DNA from 4 places in the Mesorhizobium sp. WSM1343 genome. Region 2 is predicted to be linked to each of the others. Evidence: riboswitches for the same ligand, from Rfam matches in the RefSeq annotation. Region 2 holds a riboswitch; each other region holds the start of a gene.
What was found. Region 2 has a riboswitch for cobalamin ahead of AC0NIL_RS17085 (CbtB domain-containing protein). Riboswitches for the same ligand answer to the same signal wherever they lie in the genome.
Positions count from the first base shown of each region.

Region 1 (2,192 bases), 2.4 Mb from region 2:
GCGCCGCTTTCTTCGGCAAGGTCTCCAACGATGCGCTGGGCGAAATCTACGCCCACGACATCCATGCGCAGGGCGTCGCCTTCGACACCACGCCGCTCAAGGGCGAGCCGCCGACGGCGCGGTCGATGATCTTCGTCACCCCTGACGGCGAGCGTTCGATGAACACCTATCTCGGCGCCTGCGTCGAGCTTGGGCCGGAGGATGTCGAGGCCGACAAGGCTTCTGGCGCCAAGGTCACCTATTTCGAAGGCTATCTGTGGGACCCGCCGCGCGCCAAGGAGGCAATCCGCCAGACGGCGAAGCTGGCGCACGCGGCAGGCCGCGAAGTGTCGATGACGCTGTCGGATTCGTTCTGCGTCGACCGCTACCGCGACGAATTCCTCGAGCTGATGCGTTCGGGCACGGTCGACATCGTCTTTGCCAACAGCCACGAGATCAAGTCGCTCTACCAGACATCGTCGTTCGACGAGGCGCTGGCCCAGATCCGCAAGGATTGCCGGATCGCCGCCGTGACCCGCTCGGACAAAGGCTCCGTGATCGTGCGCGGCGACGAGACGGTGGTGATCAAGGCGACCGCCATCAAGGAACTGGTCGACACGACGGGCGCCGGCGATCTCTATGCCGCCGGGTTCCTGCATGGCTATACACAAGGCCGCGACCTCAAGACCTGCGGCGATCTCGGCTCGCTGGCGGCCGGATTGGTGATCCAGCAGATCGGCCCAAGGCCGCGCCAGAATTTGCGCCGAGAGGCTGAGCAGGCGAAGTTGTTGTAGGGCAGCATTTCGGCCACATATTGCCCACCTTCCCCCCTGCAGGCCGTCCAGACGAGCGCGTGTAAATCGAACGCGTACCAGTCCGAGAAGGAGGCCGGTTTTCTCTAAATTTCTGATTGTTGAGGCTCAGGAACACTGTCGCACTTCGGGCCAGTACTGCCGTCCGATCATTTGTCCGCGTGTGGTTCTTCGCAAGGCGTTGCCCCAGTGGAGCTAAGAGGGAAGCCGGTAGCAATGCCGGCGCTGCCCCCGCAACTGTAAGCGGCGAGCCAACCCCACCAATGTCACTGGGGCGAACTGCCCCGGGAAGACGGCAGAGGCTGTGACCCGCGAGCCAGGAGACCTGCCACGGTGAACAAAGTCCACGGGCGGGGTGTCTGGTGGCCGCGGCAGCTCGGCGTTGAGGCCGGGCCTGTTAGCGCCTTCCTTGTCCCCGCCCCCAACCATCGGGGTATGGAATGAATGTCTCCCAGCAAGTTCCCACAGCAACGCTTGGCGTGCCGCGTATCGGTCGCCGGCGAGAACTGAAATTCGCGCTCGAAAGCTACTGGTCCGGAAAATCTTCTGCTGCCAACCTTCTGGTCACGGCGAAGGCGCTGCGTGCCGCCAGCTGGAGCGAGCAGCATGACCGCGGCGTGTCGAATCCCGTCGAACGATTTCTCACTGTATGACCATGTGCTCGACACTGCAGCAATGGTCGGCGCCGTGCCAGCTCGTTACGGCTGGACGGGCGGCGAGGTCCCGCTTGACATCTACTTCGCAATGGCGCGCGGCACGCAAAGCGATAGCGCGGGTTGCGGACACGCCAGTCACGGGCATGCAGTTCAGGGGCAGCGCGTGACCGCAATGGAAATGACCAAATGGTTCGACACGAACTACCACTACATCGTGCCGGAACTGGCCGACGATCAGACATTCGCCCTCTCGTTGACCAAACCAGTCGATCACTTTCTGAGGCAAAAGAGCTCGGCATCCATACACGCCCGGTCATCCTTGGACCGGTGAACTTCCTGAAGCTGGCGAAGTCTCCCGACCAGGGCTTTAATCCCATAGCGCTGCTACCGCGCCTGCTGCCGCTCCACGAGCAACTACTGCAGAGGCTGGAGCTCTCGGAGGCCGACTGGGTGCAGATTGATGAGCCGGCGCTTGTGCTCGATCTCAACCCGAACGAACGAGCTGCCTTCGAATTCACCTACGGGCAGCTGTCTAAAGCCGCGCCCAAGTTGAAAATTATGCTGGCTACCTATTTCGGGCCGCTGTCTGGTACATGGCGAGTTCGAACGCAACGACATGGTGCAGCATTTCGGCGAGCAGTTGTCCGGCCTCGCCTTCACCCAGCATGGCTGGGTGCAAAGTTATGGGTCGCGGCTCGTGCGCCCTCCCATCATCTTCGGCGACGTATCGCGGCCCAATCCGATG
Region 1 is NZ_CM148370.1:5,962,862-5,965,053, forward strand. Features, by position in the region: gene AC0NIL_RS29025 (adenosine kinase) at 1-773, shown strand, start outside; cobalamin riboswitch at 939-1,137, shown strand; partial or broken gene AC0NIL_RS29030 (uroporphyrinogen decarboxylase/cobalamine-independent methonine synthase family protein) at 1,232-1,981, shown strand; gene AC0NIL_RS29035 (hypothetical protein) at 2,064-2,192, shown strand, end outside.
Region 1: linked by a shared signal. The riboswitch ahead of AC0NIL_RS29030 (uroporphyrinogen decarboxylase/cobalamine-independent methonine synthase family protein) and the one ahead of AC0NIL_RS17085 (CbtB domain-containing protein) in region 2 are both predicted to bind cobalamin.

Region 2 (2,192 bases):
CGCGTTAGCGCTGCTGGCATTGTTCTGGACCTACCGGCTCGGCGACAACCCGTCGATCCGTCCCGGCAAGACGCGACCAGCCAATCCGCTCGCCAATATCGGCCGCTTCATCGCCCAGCCCAGGCTCAGGCTGGCCTGGCTGATCGCGTTTGGGCGCTCCTGTTTCTGGACGACGTTCTTCGTCTATGGGCCGCTGTTCATGGTCATTACGGGTGAGGGCAAGCTGGCCGGCGGCCTGCTGGTTTCGGCCGGCAACGCGCTTTTGTTCATGGCCATCTTCTGGGGCAAGGCGGGAAAGCGCTTTGGCGGCCGCAGGACCATGACATTTGCCTATTTCGCCATGTCGGTCGCGCTTCTGGCGGCGGGCTTCGTCGGCGAAACCGTGCCGCTGCTCACCGGCGCCTTCCTGCTCTGCGGCGCCTTCTTCACCATTGCACTCGACGCGCTCGGCTCGACCGCCTTCATGCGCTCGGTGCGCTCCTATGAAAGATCGCAGATGGCGGCGGTCTATCGCACCTATCTCGACTTTTCCGAGCTGACGCCGCCGCTGGTCTATTCGGTGGTGCTGGCCTTCTTCGGCCTGGGCTCGGTGTTCGTCACGCTTGGCCTGCTGGCGGCGGTCTGCGGCTTCGTGACGTGGCGCTATCTGCCGAAATCGCTTTGACCTTCATGGCGCATTCGCAACGGTCGCCGGCGGAATTTGGTTTGCCGGACGCGAGGATTCTGCCTATAGTCGCCGGTGTCGCCGGTTCCATTTTGGAGCCAAGAGGGAATGCGGTAAGGGCGGATTTCGCCCAATGCCGTGGCTGCCCCCGCAACTGTGTGCGGTAGTCCTCTCCATATGCCACTGAAGATTTTTCTTCGGGAAGGTGGGGAAGGACGCTGATCCGTGAGCCAGGAGACCTGCCGGCGACAGGAAACTGACTTCGATGCCCTCGGGTGGAGGGCGAAAGGACAAGACATGACTACCGCTTCCGTCTCCCTCGGCGCTTCCGTCTCCTCGCAGTCGCGCTTCATGCAGCTTGCGCTCGCCGCGCTGCTCGGCATTTTCGTGATGGGCTTTGTCGGCTTCTCGCATATCGATGCGGTCCACAATGCGGCTCACGACTATCGCCATTCGATGGCGTTTCCCTGCCACTGACGAGGGGCTGACATCATGAACCTGTTTCGCAACGTCGTGTTCATCGCGGCGATCGCAGGGCTCGTGGCCGGCGTCGTTCTCGCCTGCATGCAGGCCTATGCGACCGTGCCGCTGATCCTGAAGGCGGAAGTCTACGAACAGGCGGGCGGCGGGCATCACCATGACCATGCCGCTCCGGCAGCAACGGATAGCAATGCCATGAGCACAGCCGCTCCGGCCCCTGCCGAAGCGACTGCTGCGGCGGAAGACGAGGGCTGGGCGCCGGCAGACGGTTTCGAGCGTTTCGCCTTCAGCGTGCTTGCCAACATCGTCACCGGCATCGGCTTCGGGTTGATCCTGGTCGCGGTTTCCGAATTCGCCGGCGGTATCGGTGGTTGGCGCCAGGGCGTGTTCTGGGGCTTGGCCGGCTTTGCCGTGTTCACGCTGGCGCCGGGCCTCGGCCTGCCGCCGGAACTGCCGGCCATGCCGGCCGCCGATCTCACCCAGCGCCAGATCTGGTGGTGGGCAACGGTGGCGGCAACCGCTGCCGGTCTCGGCCTGATCGCGTTCCGCAAGTCGCTGCCGCTGGCGATCCTTGCCGTCCTTTTGATCGTCGCACCGCATGTTGTCGGGGCACCGCAGCCCGACAGTTACGAGACGGCGATTCCGGAAGGGCTGCATCACCAGTTCGTGGTGGCGGTGACCGTGACCAATCTGGTGTTCTGGCTGGTGCTCGGAGCGGTAGTCGGTGTGGTGCGCGGTCGTTTCACCGGCACCGCGACCAGCCTGCGCGACAGCTTTGCCTGATCGCAAGACACTGACCTTCCTCATCGGCGGTGCGCGCTCCGGCAAGAGCGCGCACGCCGAAATTTTGGCGACCGCCTTGCCGCCGCCCTGGACCTATGTCGCCACGGCGCAAGCCTATGATGACGAGATGCGTGAGCGCATCGCGTTGCACCGGTCGCGGCGCGGCGACGGCTGGACGACCATCGACGCACCGCTCGATCTCGCCGGCGCGCTTGCCGCCTTGCCGGGCGATCGGCCGGTGCTTGTCGACTGCCTGACGCTGTGG
Region 2 is NZ_CM148370.1:3,529,783-3,531,974, forward strand. Features, by position in the region: gene AC0NIL_RS17080 (MFS transporter) at 1-664, shown strand, start outside; cobalamin riboswitch at 721-925, shown strand; gene AC0NIL_RS17085 (CbtB domain-containing protein) at 962-1,141, shown strand; gene AC0NIL_RS17090 (CbtA family protein) at 1,157-1,927, shown strand; gene cobU (bifunctional adenosylcobinamide kinase/adenosylcobinamide-phosphate guanylyltransferase) at 1,920-2,192, shown strand, end outside.

Region 3 (2,192 bases), 1.2 Mb from region 2:
CACCGCATATTTCTGCGCCGGCACCCGCACCCGATAGAAGTCCTTCGGCAGATCCGCAAAGCCGGACACTTCGACGCCGACGACATAGTCGAAATTGCCCGCGTCGTCGCCATTAAGGCACACGCCGTAGAAAACGCCTGAGATCTCGCCGGGGATGTTGCCGATAAAGGGTGCAAAACGCTGCCACTGCATCGGAATCCCGGCGCTGGTTTCACAGCTGTAGCGTTCGCCGAGGCCGGCGATCAGGAACGGCCGGCTGGTCTCGAAGCGCGGTGGTTCGAGATTGGTGAGGAGGGACTGGTCCATCAGGATCGGCTCCACGAGGTCGAGGTTGTTGGTCGAGCCTTGCGCGCGCACCAGTTCCGGCGTGGTGCCGAACTGATCGCGGAAGGCACGGGTGAACGCCTCATGCGAGTTGTAGCCGGCGTCGAGCGCGACGACGAGGATGTCGGGCGCTCCGCCGGCCAGCTTGCGCGCCGCCTCGGTCAGCCGGCGTGAGCGCATGTAACCCATCACCGAGCGGCCGGTTGCGGCGCCGAAGGCGCGCGTCACATGAAAACGCGACACGCCGCTGCTTTGCGCGACATCGTCAAGCGAGATCGCCTCCGGCAGATGGCTCTCGACGAACCACAGCGCTTTCTCGGTCGGGTTCATGGGGCTCCTTTTCGCATTGGCCGGATCATCTTGGCGTTTCCTGGCGCGGCCAGTTTGATCGAAATTGCGCATTCCGTGCAATCTGCGCCGATCCCATGGGCTTTCGCTTGACAGCGGGCCGCGTCATCTCCTAAGAATGTTATGTTATTACATAAAATGAGCGTGCAATGCCTGTTTCCCTTAGCTGGCCCACCACTTCGTCCGAGAAATCCATTGCGAAGCGTTTGGTGGAAATCTACGCTGAAGTGGTGATGGTCCCCGAGCCGAAAGGCGAGGGGTGAAAAGGGAACACGGTGAGGCCTGTTCAGGTCGAGGCCGTGGCTGCCCCCGCAACTGTAAGCGGCGAGCAAAATCCGTGAATGCCACTGGCCGGCAAGGCTGGGAAGGCAGGATGGCGCAACGACCCGCGAGCCAGGAGACCTGCCATCACTGAGTTGACCGGACGGGGTGTGCCGGGAGGAAACGCGAATCCCGGCCTTGTCGGCCGGTTCGCCAGCTTCCTTCCGTCGCCAGTTTTGGAAAGTGACGGAAAGTTGGACGGCTCCATCGATCATCGCATCACCATGCGCACGCTTTGCCGTCCCCGCAATCCGGCGGGCTGCAGCCGATGAGCGCAGCGCTTCTCGAAGCCCATGACCTCTGTGCCATGGCGAATGGGCGGAATCTGGTCCAGGCGGTCAGCTTCTCGGTGGCCGCTGGCGATCGCCTTGCCATCATCGGTCCCAACGGCGCCGGCAAGACGACGCTGCTGCGCATGCTGTCGGGCATGCTGCGGCCAAGTTCCGGCGAGGTGAAGCTTGGCGGACGCGGGCTGGACAGGATTTCGGCCGCCGAGCGGGCGTTGCATATCGCCGTTGTCGGCCAGACCGACCAGCCCGATCCGCGGCTGGCGGTGATCGATTATGTCGAGCTTGGCCGGGTCCCGCACGCCGGACTGAGGCGCAGGAGCGAGGAACGCGACATTGTCGTCAATGCGCTGCGCCGGACCGGCCTGCTGCCGCTGCTTGGCCGCACCGTCGGCTCGCTGTCGGGCGGCGAGCGCCAGCGCGCCCAACTGGCGCGCGCCATCGCCCAGCAGCCCAAAATCCTGTTCCTCGACGAACCGACCAACCATCTGGACCCGCGCGCCCGCGGCGAACTGCTCGACCTCGTGGCAGGCTTCGAGATGACGGTGATCGCGGTGCTGCACGATCTGGCGCTGGTAGCACCCTTCGCCACCAGGGTTGCGGTGATGAATCATGCCCGCCTGCAAGCGCTCGCCGCACCGCGCGAAGCGCTGGCCCAACAGCTGATCCGCGAGATTTTCGGCATCGATGTGCTGCGCCTGCGCCATCCGACCGAGGATCGAGAGTTGACGGTGTTCGAGGTTCCGAACCGTGCCGCGCCGCCGTCGTGATTGAAGCCGTTCCATAGTCGACCCGATCCCACCCACAAGGAGCATACCCGTGAAACGCCTCGCTTTTTCGCTTGCCGTCTCGCTGCTGACCTCGACCGCCTTCGCCTTCCCGGTAACCGTCGACAGCTGCGGCAAGCCGCTG
Region 3 is NZ_CM148370.1:4,758,264-4,760,455, reverse strand. Features, by position in the region: gene AC0NIL_RS23305 (AraC family transcriptional regulator) at 1-654, opposite strand, end outside; cobalamin riboswitch at 890-1,096, shown strand; gene AC0NIL_RS23300 (ABC transporter ATP-binding protein) at 1,262-2,050, shown strand; gene AC0NIL_RS23295 (ABC transporter substrate-binding protein) at 2,100-2,192, shown strand, end outside.
Region 3: linked by a shared signal. The riboswitch ahead of AC0NIL_RS23300 (ABC transporter ATP-binding protein) and the one ahead of AC0NIL_RS17085 (CbtB domain-containing protein) in region 2 are both predicted to bind cobalamin.

Region 4 (2,192 bases), 3.1 Mb from region 2:
GTCGGAGCGGAAGGTGAAGGTCTTCACGTCAGGCGCTTCGTCGCTGACGCCGATCACTTCCAGCACCTGCAGCCTGTCGTTCCAGGGCGTCATCTGGTCGAGATGGCGATAGAGGCCAAGGTCCGTCATCGCATTCATCCTCCTATCCCCTGGGCTAGGCGACGCTGCGCAGGGCCGGCCGGCCGCCTTCGGCAAGGCGCGGCCCGATGAACGACGCGTACCACTCGACGAACTGGATCACGCCGCCCTCATGCAGCTCCGAATAGGGGCCTGGTTCATAGGCCGGCGACAGGATGCCGAAGGCGTTTTCCTCGACGATGCGGCGGTCCTGGTCGTTGGTCTCGGTCCAGACATGGGTGAGCTCAGCGAGGTCGTAGTCGACGCCTTCGACCGCATCCTTGTGGACGAGCCATTTCGTTGTCACCGCGGTTTCCGTGGCACTGATCGGCAGCACGCGGAAGGTAACGGCGTGGTCGCCGAGGATATGGTTCCAGGTCGTCGGATAGTGATAGAGCAGCAAGGAGCCGATGCGGTCGGTTGAAACGCTGTCGGACAAGTTCTTCTGGACCGCCCGTTTTCCCGTCATGGTGTAGCTGACGGCATCGCGCAGCAGCGGCGCGCGGGTGGCGCGGTACTGCCCTGCCGGATCGATGCGGAATTTGCTCGGCAAGCCTGATGCCTCGCATTTGGCCCAGTGTGCGACCATTTCAGGGTCGCTGTCGGCGCCATGGACGCCGGTTATGGTTGGAGCCTCGGGGAAGGTCTTGCACAACTCGGGATGATTGGCGGCGCAGTGGTAGCACTCGCGGTTGTTTTCCCAGACCAGCTTCCAGTTGCCCTTCTCGACGATCGTGCTCTCGAAGGCGATCTTTGCTTCACGCAGCCGGTGCGGCAAAAGATAGGGTTCGATCATCGCCCGCATCGGCGCGAAATCTGCCGGTTCCTTGGCCAGGCAGATGAAGATGTAGCCGCCGACGCTCTCGCAAGCGACCGGCTTCAGGCCGAAATCACTCTTGTCGAAACCGTCGGCCATCTGGCGGGCAAACAGCAGGCGGCCGTCCAGCTCGTAGGTCCACTGATGATACGGGCAGACGAGCTTTGCCGCGGTACCCTTCTCCGTGTTGCACACGCGGCTGCCGCGATGGCGGCAGGAATTGTGGAAGGCGTTGATCTTGCCGTGCTGGTCGCGGACAAGGACGACCGGATAATCGCCGACCTGCACGGTGATGTAGCTGCCCGGCTTCGGCAGTTCGCAATCATGGCCGATGAACAGCCAGTCGCGATACCAGATCAGCTCCATGTCGAGCTTGAAGTAGTCCGGATCGGTGTAGAAGGGCTGCTCCAGCGAAAAGCCTTGCCGGCGCCCCTTCAGGAGCCTCAGCATGTCGTTGCGGATATCCATGTCCTGTCCTCGTTCCTAAGGACTGAACTGGTGGTGACGGAGGAAGGATTGAAACGCAGGCCGGCTGTGTGCCGGACATGCGCTATCCACCTCTTGACCGCCCACCGCGATCAGTCGAGTCTAAAAATCTCGGGCTGGTTTCCGGGCTCTGGAGTTGTCCTTGCGGACCATCGCGACACCTTCCCAGGCGGTTGCCCAGTGGTCTCCCGTTGCGACTTGAACTCCACCACCGTTGCGGGGGCAGCGCCGGATTCTGACCGGCTTCCCAATTCTCCGCCTCGTCGTCACGAAGCGGCACCTGAGATGGTATGATCTAACCACGATCGCGGGCGCGCCGTCGGCATGAAAACGACATCGTATCCATGCGGCGCGACACGGCATGCGAAACGATACTGCAGATCGTCGCGGGCCGAGATCCCACCTCCCGGGCGGCCATTTGCCGGCTGCGATCTTCCCGAATCCGACCCTTCGCGGGGGTCAAAAAGGTTAATGGTTTCGAAAAGTGACTATTAGCTCGCCCTAAAATCGAACCGAACGGTTCGTTTCTGTTGACGGTGCGTGCAGGACGGTGTGAACGCTGGGCCTCTGAAACAGTCGGTGATCCATCAGGTGGCTACAGCTAACGCACTGATATGAAGAAGAAAAATGCATCCTTAGATTCCATTGGCACAATTTCAAGGTGTGGATTCATGGTCCACACGGAACAACTTCGTGATTGGAAAAGACGACCTTGCCCTCCCACATCGGGGCTGTCCGAACGACGCGATTTCATTTCCAAGACACGCCGCTA
Region 4 is NZ_CM148370.1:444,944-447,135, reverse strand. Features, by position in the region: gene AC0NIL_RS02030 (FAD-binding oxidoreductase) at 1-129, opposite strand, end outside; gene AC0NIL_RS02025 (aromatic ring-hydroxylating oxygenase subunit alpha) at 155-1,402, opposite strand; cobalamin riboswitch at 1,518-1,719, opposite strand.
Region 4: linked by a shared signal. The riboswitch ahead of AC0NIL_RS02025 (aromatic ring-hydroxylating oxygenase subunit alpha) and the one ahead of AC0NIL_RS17085 (CbtB domain-containing protein) in region 2 are both predicted to bind cobalamin.